3 regions of the Bradyrhizobium sp. MI1.3 genome follow, and region 3 is predicted to be linked to each of the others. Evidence: predicted binding sites of a transcription regulator. Region 3 holds the regulator's gene; each other region holds the start of a gene.
What was found. The regulator HrcA, encoded in region 3, represses chaperone genes, less so after heat shock. The targets are predictions, from matches to a motif close to GTTAGCACTCNCNNNNNGNGAGTGCTAAC.
Positions count from the first base shown of each region.

Region 1: the regulator HrcA is predicted to act here: its motif matches at 2,293-2,321, upstream of AC0L3A_RS02825 (co-chaperone GroES).
Region 2: the regulator HrcA is predicted to act here: its motif matches at 2,878-2,906, upstream of AC0L3A_RS30470 (co-chaperone GroES).

Region 1 covers NZ_JBVVPQ010000003.1:93,777-97,928, reverse strand. Annotated here, with positions in the region: gene groL (chaperonin GroEL) at 129-1,760, opposite strand; gene AC0L3A_RS02825 (co-chaperone GroES) at 1,907-2,203, opposite strand; gene AC0L3A_RS02820 (hypothetical protein) at 2,517-3,038, shown strand; gene AC0L3A_RS02815 (protein phosphatase CheZ) at 3,207-3,986, opposite strand.
Region 2 covers NZ_JBVVPQ010000057.1:23,990-28,141, reverse strand. Annotated here, with positions in the region: gene lepB (signal peptidase I) at 1-598, shown strand, start outside; gene groL (chaperonin GroEL) at 836-2,476, opposite strand; gene AC0L3A_RS30470 (co-chaperone GroES) at 2,521-2,835, opposite strand; gene AC0L3A_RS30465 (usg protein) at 3,213-3,500, shown strand; gene AC0L3A_RS30460 (cupin domain-containing protein) at 3,649-4,152, shown strand, end outside.
Region 3 covers NZ_JBVVPQ010000007.1:186,902-191,053, forward strand. Annotated here, with positions in the region: gene hemW (radical SAM family heme chaperone HemW) at 1-82, opposite strand, end outside; gene rdgB (RdgB/HAM1 family non-canonical purine NTP pyrophosphatase) at 69-704, opposite strand; gene rph (ribonuclease PH) at 716-1,429, opposite strand; gene hrcA (heat-inducible transcriptional repressor HrcA) at 1,611-2,699, shown strand; gene grpE (nucleotide exchange factor GrpE) at 2,796-3,410, shown strand; gene pncA (bifunctional nicotinamidase/pyrazinamidase) at 3,551-4,152, opposite strand, start outside.

The sequences.
Region 1 (4,152 bases), on a different contig from region 3:
AATTCGAATCGGGCGTCACCGTAGTGGGTTTTGGCCGCCGGTTGAATTGGAAAGCACGGGGCACGATTGCCAAAAAAGAAGGCCGCCCGGAGGCGGCCTTCGCAACACTGCAATGGAACGGGCGGGCCTTAGAAGCCGCCCATGCCGCCGCCTGCCGGCATGCCGGGCGCGGCGTCCTTCTTCGGCGACTCGGCGACCATGGCCTCGGTGGTCACCAGCAGGCCGGCGATCGAGGCGGCGTCCTGGAGCGCGGTGCGCACCACCTTGGCGGGGTCGATGATGCCCTTCTCGACCATGTCGACATACTCCTCGGTCTGGGCGTCGAAGCCGAAGGTCTCGGACTTGTTCTCCAGGATCTTGCCGACGACGATCGAGCCTTCCACGCCCGCGTTCTCGGAGATCTGGCGGATCGGGGCTTCCAGCGCCTTCAGCACGATGTTGATGCCGGCCTGGACGTCGGCATTGGCATTGGTCAGACGGCCGACCGCCTTCTTGGCGCGGAGCAACGCGACGCCGCCGCCGGGGACGATGCCTTCCTGCACCGCGGCGCGGGTGGCGTTGAGCGCATCCTCGACGCGGTCCTTCTTCTCCTTGACCTCGATCTCGGTGGCGCCGCCGACGCGGATCACCGCGACGCCGCCTGCGAGCTTGGCGAGACGCTCCTGGAGCTTCTCACGGTCGTAATCCGAGGTGGTCTCCTCGATCTGGGCCTTGATCTGGCCGACGCGGGCCTCGATCTCCGGCTTCTTGCCGGCGCCCTTGACGATTGTGGTGTTCTCCTTGTCGATCACCACCTTGCCCGCGCGCCCAAGCATCTTCACCGTGACGTTCTCGAGCTTCATGCCGAGGTCTTCGGAGATCAGCTGGCCGCCGGTGAGGATCGCGAGGTCCTCGAGCATGGCCTTGCGGCGGTCGCCGAAGCCCGGCGCCTTGACGGCGGCGACCTTCAGGCCGCCACGGAGGCGGTTGACGACCAGGGTGGCCAGCGCCTCGCCCTCGACGTCCTCGGCGATGATGACGAGCGGCTTGCCCGACTGCACCACGGCTTCAAGCACCGGCAGCATGGCCTGCAGGCCGGACAGCTTCTTCTCGTGCAGGAGGATGTAGGCGTCCTCGAGCTCGGCGGTCATCTTCTCGGGGTTGGTCACGAAGTAGGGGCTGAGATAGCCGCGGTCGAACTTCATGCCCTCGACGATGTCCACCTCGGTGTCGAGCGACTTGTTCTCCTCGACGGTGATGACGCCCTCGTTGCCGACCTTCTGCATCGCCTGCGCGATCATTTTGCCGATGGCGGCATCGCCGTTGGCCGAGATGGTGCCGACCTGGGCGACCTCGGAGGAGGCGGCGACCGGCTTGGCGCGCTTCTCGATGTCCTTGACGACGGCCGCGACCGCGATGTCGATGCCGCGCTTGAGGTCCATCGGGTTCATGCCGGCGGCAACCGACTTGGCGCCTTCGCGCACGATGGACTGGGCCAGCACGGTCGCGGTCGTGGTGCCGTCGCCGGCGAGGTCGTTGGTCTTGGAGGCGACCTCACGCACCATCTGGGCGCCCATGTTCTCGAACTTGTCCTCGAGCTCGATCTCCTTGGCGACGGTGACGCCGTCCTTGGTGATACGGGGCGCGCCGAACGACTTCTCGATGAGCACGTTGCGGCCCTTCGGGCCGAGCGTCACCTTGACGGCGTTGGCGAGAATGTCGACGCCGCGCAGCATGCGATCGCGCGCGTCTCCGGAAAACTTGACGTCTTTGGCAGCCATGGTCTGCAATTCCTCTTCTATTTTCGTGATGTGTCTTGTTTATTGGGTGGCCTCATTCCGGGATCTGCGATCGAACCCGGCGGAATGATGCATGCCCGGATCGAGTGACCCGGGCATGCATTCAGCGGCCGTTCAGGCGTCTGGCCTTAGGCCATCACACCCATGATGTCCGACTCCTTCATGATCAGGAGCTCATCGTTGTCGATCTTGACCTCGGTGCCCGACCACTTGCCAAACAGCACACGGTCGCCGACCTTGAGGTCGATCGGGATCAGCTTGCCGGCCTCGTCGCGGCCACCGGGGCCGACGGCGACGACTTCGCCCTGGGACGGCTTTTCCTTGGCCGTGTCCGGAATGATGATGCCGCCCTTGGTCTTTGACTCGGCGTCGATACGTTTGACCACGACACGGTCATGCAGCGGACGAAATTTGGATTTAGTCATGACGTTTCCCTTTGGAGGCTCGCTTCGGAAGGAGTGAAAGTGGGCGGGCGGCGCTTCCGTCCACCCTTCCCGAGGATCGATCGGCGCGCGTTAGCAATCCATCTTTCAGAGTGCTAATGGTGCGTCCGGGAATATGGCTTGGCCGCGATCCTGTCAAGCAAAGGTGGTTAAGCGATTGGTGAGACGGATATAGGATGGTGACATTGGAAACTTGTTCGGGGCGCCGGCGTATTAAAGGACGTCATTGCTCCGGCAGCGGTTTTGCGCTTGGCTGCGGAAGGGGTGCGGCCATGGTTCTGTCCGGGGGAATGCCATGATCAGTTCAGCTCACGCGCGCACGGTCGCCAATCTGGCGGCGGCTTCTTGCCTGGCGCTGCTGCTTGGCGCCTGCGGCGGCGGCATGAGCCTGCCGTCCTTTTCTTCGTCCTCACCGCCCCCCGAGGCCGAGCCCGGCACCGGTCCGGAAATGCCCGCGTCGATCCGCGCCGACGAGATCGTTGGGCGCTGGGGCCTCGCCTCGTTCCAGAACCCGGCCGACCGCGCCCGCACCGAGGCTGCCGCCCGGGCCCAATGCAAAAATCCTTACGTGATCACCGCCGGCTCCTCCGGCGGCGTGATCATGCATCTGGCGGACCAGGCAACACCGCAGGAGCTGCGGCTGAAGGGGTCGCCCAGCGGCAAGAATTATATCGGGCCGGCGGGTCCGACGCCCGGCGAGCAGGACCGCGAGATCGTCTCCTTCGACGGTCGCGTCCTCATCACCCGCTTCATCGACAAGGACGCCGCCACCCGCTACGGCAATATGGTCTACGTCCGCTGCGCGCCGAGGGCGTGATCGCGGCGCCGGCCTAGCCACTCGTCATTGCGAGAAGCGAAGCGACGAAGCAATCCAGGCTGCCTCCGCGGACACAATCTGGATTGCTTCGCTTCGCTCGCAATGACGTCCAAAACAAAAAAACGCCGGCTCTCGCCGCCGTTTTGTTTTCCGTAGCGTCGCGTCCGCTCAGTCGAACAGCGCGTCGATGTCGTCCTGCGAGGCGTGGCCGACGTCGCCGGCGAGCTTCGGGCCGTTGAGAAGCTTGTCGTCGTCGCTGCGGGTGTCGACCTGCGGCACGACGTGGGACTTGATCGCGTCGACACCGCCCCAGATTTCCATCATGGAATTGATGTGCTGCTCGATGAACTTCATCGTGCTCATGACCTTGCTGATGCGCTGGCCGGTCAGGTCCTGGAAGTTGCAGGCTTCGAAGATCGAGATGACGCGTTCCTGGATATCGTCGGCGAGCCGCTTCTGCTGATCGGCCGATTGCACCTTGGCCATCGCGCTGGCCGCCTGGTCGATCGACTCGGCGGCTTCGAGGATCTGCTGGGTCGCCTGTTCGGTGCCGCCGACGACCGCGCCGAGCTCGCCATTGACCTTGGCCATTTCGCCGCCGTCGAAGCTCTTGCCATGCAGTGTCGCGATCTCGCGCTTGGTGCGGTCGATGGCGTCGTGGATGAGGTCGAGCTCGACCTTCAGCTTCTCGCACTGCTCGATCTGCGCCCGGTAAGTATCGAGCATGGTACGGGCTTCGGAGAGCTCATGGGCGGTGGAGGCGTCGATCGCCGCCATGGCGGCGCTGCCGGACAAGGGCACGGTGCCCTTCGCCATCTGTGCACGGATCGCACGCAACTCGGCCATGATCTCGCTATGCATCGGCGCAGCCTCCTCAATCATTTCGGGGCTTGGCATCTCGCCGACAATAGCCTCTTCGACACGAAAACGTTTGCGGTGAATAGCCATCAAGAACTCCCCCCACCTCACTCACGCGTCTTTGTAGGCAGAAGCGATTTAACACGAAGTTCACAGCCGGAACTGTCGTGCGGTTGTGCGCGACGGCTTGCAAACGGGCGATTAACCATGCGTGCGCGGCGTTCATCGAAAATAAACGCTGATCGCCAAATTGCAC
Region 2 (4,152 bases), on a different contig from region 3:
CTCGATGACGCCGACGCTGGTGGTCGGCGATTACGTCTTTGCCGCAAAATATGCCTATGGCTATGGCCGCTATTCGTTTCCCTTCGCGCCGTCATGGATCTCCGGGCGTTTCCGGGCCGCTGAGCCCGAGTATGGCGACGTCGTCGTGTTCCGGACGCCGAAGGACACCTCGGTCGACTATGTCAAGCGCGTGGTCGGGCTGCCCGGTGATCGCATCCAGATGCGGCAGGGCCAGCTCGTCCTCAACGACCGCCCGGTGACGCGCGTCGCTCTGAAGCAGGTATTCGCCGGCTCCAGCTGCGGCGTGGACGCCGCTGCGAAGGCCAAGCGCTGGCGCGAGACGCTGCCGAACGGCGCCTCCTACGTCACGCAGGACTGCGTCGACAACGGCTACTACGACAACACCGACGTCTACACCGTGCCGCCAGGCCATTTTTTCGTGCTCGGCGACAATCGCGACAACTCGAGCGACAGCCGCGTGATGTCGTCGATCGGATTCGTGCCGATGGACAATCTGGTCGGCAAGGTGACGCGGATATTCTGGTCGCTCGACCAAGAGGGCGAGCCGCACATGGAGCGACTGGGGAAGGTGTGGTGAGGCCGCTCCGCCATTCCCGGGGCAGTGCGCGGCGCCTGCATGAATTGAGTTCGTAGCCTGGATGGAGCGCAGCGTAATCCAGGAGACTGCTCGCGCCGGATACGGTGCCCCGGATTGCGCTCCGCTCCTTCCAGGCTACGGACTATGATCGCGGGGCGCGTGAAGCGATCCTCCAAAAACAAAACCCCGGCATCGCTGCCGGGGTTTCGCATTTTGTCGTTTGCCGGAATGGCTGGATCAGAAATCCATGCCGCCCATGCCGCCGCCCGGGGGCATCGCCGGACCGGCGCCGCCCTTCTTGGGCAGCTCGGCGACCATGGCTTCCGTGGTGATCAAGAGAGCCGCAACCGAGGCTGCGTTCTGGATCGCGGTACGGACCACCTTGGTCGGGTCGATGATGCCCTTCTTGACGAGGTCGACATATTCGCCGGTCTGGGAGTCGAAGCCGTAGGCGTACGACTTGTTCTCGAGGACCTTGCCGACGATCACGGAGCCGTCTTCACCGGCATTGATCGCGATCTGGCGAGCGGGCGCGGAGAGCGCCTTGCGCACGATCTCGACGCCGGTCTTCTGGTCGTCGTTCTTGGTGCGCAGGCCCTTGAGCTGCTCGGAGGCACGGAGCAGGGCGACGCCGCCGCCCGGGACGATGCCTTCCTCGACCGCGGCGCGGGTCGCATGCATCGCGTCATCAACGCGATCCTTGCGCTCCTTCACCTCGACCTCGGTCGCGCCGCCGACGCGGATCACTGCGACGCCGCCAGCGAGCTTGGCAAGACGCTCCTGGAGCTTCTCACGGTCGTAGTCCGAGGTGGTTTCCTCGATCTGCGCCTTGATCTGAGCCACGCGCGCTTCGATGTCGGCCTTCTTGCCGGCGCCGTTGACGATCGTGGTGTTCTCCTTGTCGATCATCACCTTCTTGGCGCGACCGAGCATGTTGAGCGTGACGTTCTCGAGCTTGATGCCGAGATCTTCCGAGATCGCCTGGCCGCCGGTCAGGATCGCGATGTCCTGCAGCATGGCCTTGCGGCGATCGCCGAAGCCCGGAGCCTTGACGGCCGCAACCTTGAGGCCGCCACGGAGACGGTTCACGACCAGGGTCGCAAGCGCTTCGCCTTCGACGTCCTCGGCGACGATGACCAGCGGCTTACCGGTCTGCACCACGGCCTCGAGCAGCGGCAGCAGCTCGTTCAGCGAGGAGAGCTTCTTCTCGTTGATGAGGATGTAGGCGTCGTCCATCTCAACGCGCATCTTGTCGGCGTTGGTGACGAAGTAGGGCGAGATGTAGCCGCGGTCGAACTGCATGCCCTCGACGACGTCGAGCTCGGTCTCGAGCGACTTGGCTTCCTCGACGGTGATGACACCCTCGTTGCCGACCTTCTTCATGGCGTCGGCGAGGAACTTGCCGATCTCCGCGTCACCGTTGGCCGAGATGGTGCCGACCTGGGCGATCTCGTCGTTCGAGGTAACCTTCTTGGAGTTCTTGACGAGGTCCGCAACGACGGCTTCGACCGCGAGGTCGATACCGCGCTTCAGGTCCATCGGGTTCATGCCGGCGGCAACCGACTTGGCGCCTTCGCGCACGATCGCCTGGGCCAGCACAGTGGCGGTGGTGGTGCCGTCGCCGGCCGCGTCAGCGGACTTCGAAGCGACTTCGCGCACCATCTGCGCGCCCATGTTCTCGAACTTGTCCTCGAGCTCGATCTCCTTGGCGACGGTGACGCCGTCCTTGGTGATGCGGGGAGCGCCGAACGACTTGTCGAGCACGACGTTGCGGCCCTTCGGACCGAGCGTGACCTTCACCGCATTGGCGAGAATGTCGACGCCGCGGAGCATCTTGTCGCGCGCATCAACGGAGAATTTAACTTCTTTTGCTGCCATCTGGATTTTTTCCTTAGGTGTTTAGCTGGATAAGAGAGGGGCTCTTAGGCCGCCTTCTTCTTGGAAGCGGGGACGTCGAGGACGCCCATGATGTCGCTTTCCTTCATGATCAGCAGATCGATGTTGTCGATCTTGACCTCAGTGCCGGACCACTTGCCGAACAGCACGCGGTCGCCGACCTTCAGGTCGATCGGGATCAGCTTGCCTGCTTCGTCGCGGCCACCCGGGCCCACGGCGACGATCTCGCCCTGCGAGGGCTTTTCCTTGGCCGTGTCGGGAATGATGATGCCGCCAGCGGTCTTCTCTTCTGCGTCGATGCGCTTGACCACGACGCGGTCGTGAAGCGGACGGAATTTCATGCAGTTCTCCTAAGCTTTTGCACGAGTTGGGAATTTGGGGTTGTTAGCAGTCTGCGCCCGCGAGTGCTAGCACGGGCACAGCTGAGATAAGGCAGGATTTTGGCGGGAGCAAGGGCTTGTAGCAGAAAAATAGCACTCGGAAGCGCCGCCTGCCAAAATCTCTTCCCATCGTTAATCGCGCCGGCGCCCGTATTAGCACGGAGCCGCATCTGCTGCTAACGCATTGAATTTCAACAGCTTGTTAAACTTTTGGGCTTGAGATGGATTGTCAGTTTGCGTCACATTTCACTCATGTGAGCGCATCTCCGCCGGGTGGCTCGTAGGGCGCGTACCGGAAAGCCATCCCTTGAATATGCGCTCCTGCAAAGGAGGTTGGCATGGTCTCGCGAGTTGGGGTTGTTTCCGACGACTTCCGGAAACAGGTGCTGGGTTACGGGCTGACGACGGCCGAAATTCTCTACCGGATGCCGGATCATCGCTCGCTGCTCCAGACCTATGTCTGGCAGAACTACGACATGTTTCCGAAATTTCCCGCGCTGACGGATTTCCTGGCGTTCTGGCAGAAGAAGCTCGACGGGCCGCTATTCTCGGTCACCGTCGCGCATTCCAAGCTGATCAAGCCGGCCGAGCTGCGCGCGGTGGACGGCGTGTTCCGGCTGCATTGAAGGCGGAGCTGTGGGGTGGGTTAGCGTCAGCGTAACCCACCATGCTTCAACGGTTGCGGAAAGAAGAGGTGGGTTACGTTCGCGCTGACCCACCCCACGATTTCGCTTCTGTGCTAGCCTCTCCCCATAACAACAGGGGAGGCCGCTCATGGCCAAGAAAGCAAAATCGCGTAGCGCATCGCAGGCGGCGGTGAAGAAGCAAAGCGGGGCCAAACCCGCAGCACGATCCACGGCGCGCAAGGCGGTGAAGGCAAAAGCCCCCACGACAACGGCCAAGTCATCCGTCAAGAAAACCGCGCGGCCCAAGCAGCGCATCGCGATCAGCCATCACCGCGAGGAAGATTTCAAGGCCGACGGCCTGCGCACCTACGCGAAGTATCGCGATCTCGGCATCGCCGCCGCGAGCCACGGCCTCGCGCAAGCGCACGTGATCCGGCTGCAAGGCCCCTGCAATCCGGACGAGGTGTCGAAGCTGCACTTCCACGACGTCGAATTCCAGATGGTCTACGTGCTCAAGGGCTGGGTGAAGACCTATATGGACGGAGAGGGCGAGACGCTGATGAAAGAAGGCAGCGCCTGGACCCAGCCGCCGAAGATCAAGCACATGATCCTCGACTATTCGGACGACGTCGAACTGCTGGAGGTGATCCTG
Region 3 (4,152 bases):
TGTTGAAGTCGCAATAGGGGCACTTCGACAGGCAGAACGGCCAGTGCACGTAGACGCCGAAGGCTTCCTTAGCGCGGCTCAAGGCAGATCTCCGCCAGTTTCACGAAGGCGCGGGCACGGTGCGACAGGCCGAGACCGAGCGGCGGCAGGCCGTGCTTTTCGATGCTTTCCATTTCGCCGAAGGTGCGGCTGTGGCCGTCGGGCAAAAATATCGGGTCGTAGCCAAAGCCGGCGGTGCCGCGCGGCGGCCACACCAGCGTGCCGTCGACGCGCGCCTCGACCTGTTCGAGATGATCGTCGGGCCATGCAACGCACAGCGCGGAAACGAAATGGGCCTTGCGCTTGGCGGGCGTGGTCGCGCCGCGCTCCTGCAACAGCCGTTCGATCTGCGCCATCGCCGCGGCAAAATCCTTGTTCGGCCCGGCCCAGCGCGCCGAGTAGATGCCGGGCGCGCCGTCGAGCGCGTCGACCACGATGCCGGAATCATCGGCGAAAGACGGCAGCTTGGTCGCCTGCGCTGCCGCGATCGCCTTGATCGCGGCGTTGCTGCGGAAATCGTTTCCGGTCTCTTCCGGCTCCGGAAGATCTAATTCGCCGGCCGACACCGCCTCGATGCCGTAAGGCGCAAGCAGCTCCTTCATCTCGGCGAGCTTGCCGGGATTATGGGTCGCGATGACCAGCTTTCCGGTGATTCGGCGATGCATCGGCCTATTGACTACGCTACCGCCAGTTTCTGCAAGTCCACGAGACGCGCGACGCCCTTGCGCGCAAGCGCCATCAACGCCAGGAACTCGGCTTCCGTGAACGGCTCGCGTTCCGCGGTGCCCTGGACTTCGATGATGCGGCCATCGCCCGTCATGACGAAATTGGCGTCGGTATCGGCTTCGGAGTCCTCGGCATAGTCGAGGTCGAGCACGGGCGTGCCCTTGTAGATGCCGCAGGAGATCGCGGCGACGTTGTCGCGCAACACATTGGCCTTGACCATGTTGCGCGCCTTCATCCAGCTGACGCAATCGGCGAGCGCGACCCAGGCACCGGTGATCGAGGCCGTGCGGGTGCCGCCGTCGGCCTGGAGGACGTCGCAATCGACCGTGATCTGGCGCTCACCGAGTGCTTCGAGATTGATGATGGTGCGAAGCGAGCGGCCGATCAGGCGCTGAATTTCGACGGTGCGGCCGCTCTGCTTTCCAGCGGAGGCCTCGCGGCGGGTGCGTTCCGAGGTCGCGCGCGGCAGCATGCCGTATTCGGCGGTGACCCAGCCGCGGCCCTGGCCCTTGAGCCATGGCGGCAGGCGGTCTTCCAGCGTGGCGGTGACCAGCACATGGGTGTCGCCGAATTTCACCAGGCACGAGCCTTCCGCATATTTGACCACGCCGCGCTCCAGCGTCACGGGGCGCAATTCGTCGGGCGCACGGCGGCTTGGCCGCATGGGAAATCCTCCAAAACTCTCGGAAAAGGGCTGTTGGCGGTGCTTGTAGGTTGGGTGAGGGTGGGCGGCAAGGGGGAAGATCGAGGCCTTATTCACCCCCGATTTTCAATCCGCGAACGCCACGCTTGTCAGACGCGCCCGGGATAGACAAATTACCTGTATCTTAGAGGAGTTACGGTCTGTGGCCCATCACGATCCGATCCATCTGATCGCGCCGCGCGCGGGCCTCGCCCAGCTCAACGAGCGTTCCCGCGACATCTTTCGTCAAATCGTCGAAAGCTACCTCGCGACCGGCGAGCCGGTGGGCTCACGCAATATTTCGCGCCTGATCGCCATGCCGCTGTCGCCCGCGTCGGTCCGCAACGTCATGGCCGACCTGGAACAGCTCGGCCTGATCTACGCCCCGCACACCTCCGCCGGCCGGTTGCCGACGGAACTCGGCCTGCGGTTCTTCGTCGATGCCCTGATGCAGGTCGGCGATCTCAATGACAGCGAACGGCAGGCGATTCAGAGCCAGTTGACCTCCGTCGGCCACGCGCAATCGGTGGAGGCTGCGCTCGAAGAGGCATTGACGCGGCTCTCCGGCCTGACCCGCGCAGCCGCCGTCGTGCTGACGCCGAAATCCAATGCGCGGCTGAAACATATCGAATTCGTCCGCTTGGAACCGGAAAAGGCATTGGTGATCCTGGTCGGCGAGGACGGGCAGGTCGAAAACCGCGTGTTGACGCTGCCACCGGGGGTTCCATCCTCGGCGTTGACCGAAGCCGGGAACTTCCTCAATGCCCGTATCCGGGGCCGGACCCTGGCCGAGGCCCGGCTGGAGCTCGAAACCGCGCTCGGAGAGGCGCGCACCGAGCTCGATCAGCTGACGCACAAGGTGATCTCGGCCGGCATCGCCAGCTGGTCCGGCGGCGAGAACGAGGACCGCCAGCTCATCGTCCGCGGCCACGCCAATCTGCTCGAGGATTTGCATGCGCTGGAGGATCTCGAGCGCGTTCGCCTGCTGTTCGACGATCTCGAGACCAAGCGCGGCGTGATCGACCTGCTCGGCCGGGCCGAGACTGCGGAAGGCGTGCGGATCTTCATCGGCAGTGAGAACAAGCTGTTCTCGCTGTCGGGCTCGTCCACCATCATCTCGCCCTATCGGGACGCTGCCGGCCATATCGTCGGCGTTTTGGGCGTAATCGGGCCGACGCGGCTGAATTATGCCCGTGTGATCCCGACCGTGGACTATGCTGCCCGCATCGTCAGCCGGCTCCTGGGGGGCTGACCGGCGTCTCTCCCGATCACGGGCGCTTGATTTTCGGCGCCCGAAGCACGATATGCGGGCCAGAACCCCCCTGAGACGAATGCGAAAAGAGAGCCGATGACCGATCGAGACCGGCAACCCGAAGACACGAGTGCTGCGGCCGGCGAGCCCGTGGTGTCAAAACCCTACATCATGCCCGACGATCCCGAGCCCGGCTCGGTCGAGCTCCTGCAGAAGGAAGTCGCCGAGGCGCGCGACCGCATGCTGCGGACGCTGGCCGAGATGGAGAATCTGCGCAAGCGCACCGCCAAGGAGGTCGCTGACTCCAAGCTCTACGGCGTCACGGGCTTTGCCCGCGACGTGCTCGACATCGCCGACAACCTCCAGCGCGCGCTCGATGCCGTTCCGGCCGAAGCCCGTGCGGCGGCCGATGCAGGCCTCGCCTCGCTGATCGAGGGCGTCGAACTGACCGAGCGCTCGCTACTGAGCGCGCTGGAAAAACACGGCGTGAAGAAGTTCGATCCCTTGGGCCAGAAGTTCGACCCGAACTTCCAGCAGGCGATGTTCGAGGTGCCCGATGCGTCGGTACCCGCGGGCACCGTCGTGCAGGTCATGCAGGCCGGCTACACCATCGGCGAGCGCGTGCTGCGTCCCGCCTTGGTCGGTGTCGCCAAGGGCGGCGCCAAGGCCGCGCCCGCCAACAGCAACGAGCCGAACGGCGCTGCGAACTGATCGATCCTCATGGTGAGGAGGCGCGTCAGCGCCGTCTCGAACCATGCAGGCCGAGCTGCTGCAGCGGGGGCCTTCATCCTTCGAGACGCGCCAAGAAGCGCGCTCCTCAGGATGAGGGTCTGGCAGTTCGGTTGCGTCTCTTACGCGCTCGCGGCGATATCTGCGGACTGAATCCGCTTCACGCCGGCCTTGGCCATGTCGGCCCAGGCTTTTGCGAGCGAACCCTGATTGTCGATGCCGCGGCAGGCGTCTTCCACCACATAGACCTCGAAGCCCGCCTTGCGCGCGTCGAGCGCGGTCCAGGCCACGCAGAAATCCGTCGCCAGCCCCACGACGAAGACGCGCTTGATCTTTCGCGCCTTCAGATAACCGGCGAGACCCGTCGAGGTTTTGCCGTCGGCTTCGAGGAAGGCCGAATAGCTGTCGACGTCCTTGTGAAAACCCTTGCGGATGATGAGCTCGGCGTGCGGGATCGCAAGGTCTTTCGACAGCGCGGCGCCGTCGGTGCCCTGCACGCAATGGTCGGGCCACAGCACCTGCTTGCCGTAGGGAAGATCGACGGTCTCGAACGGCTTCTTCCCGGCGTGGACTGACGCAAAGGAAACATGGCCTTGCGTGTGCCAGTCCTGCGTCATCACCACGTTCGAAAACGCTTTCGAGATCTTGTTGATGACGGGCACCACCTGCTCGCCTTCCTTCACGGCAAGGCTGCCGCCGGGAAGGAAGCAATTCTGCACGTCGA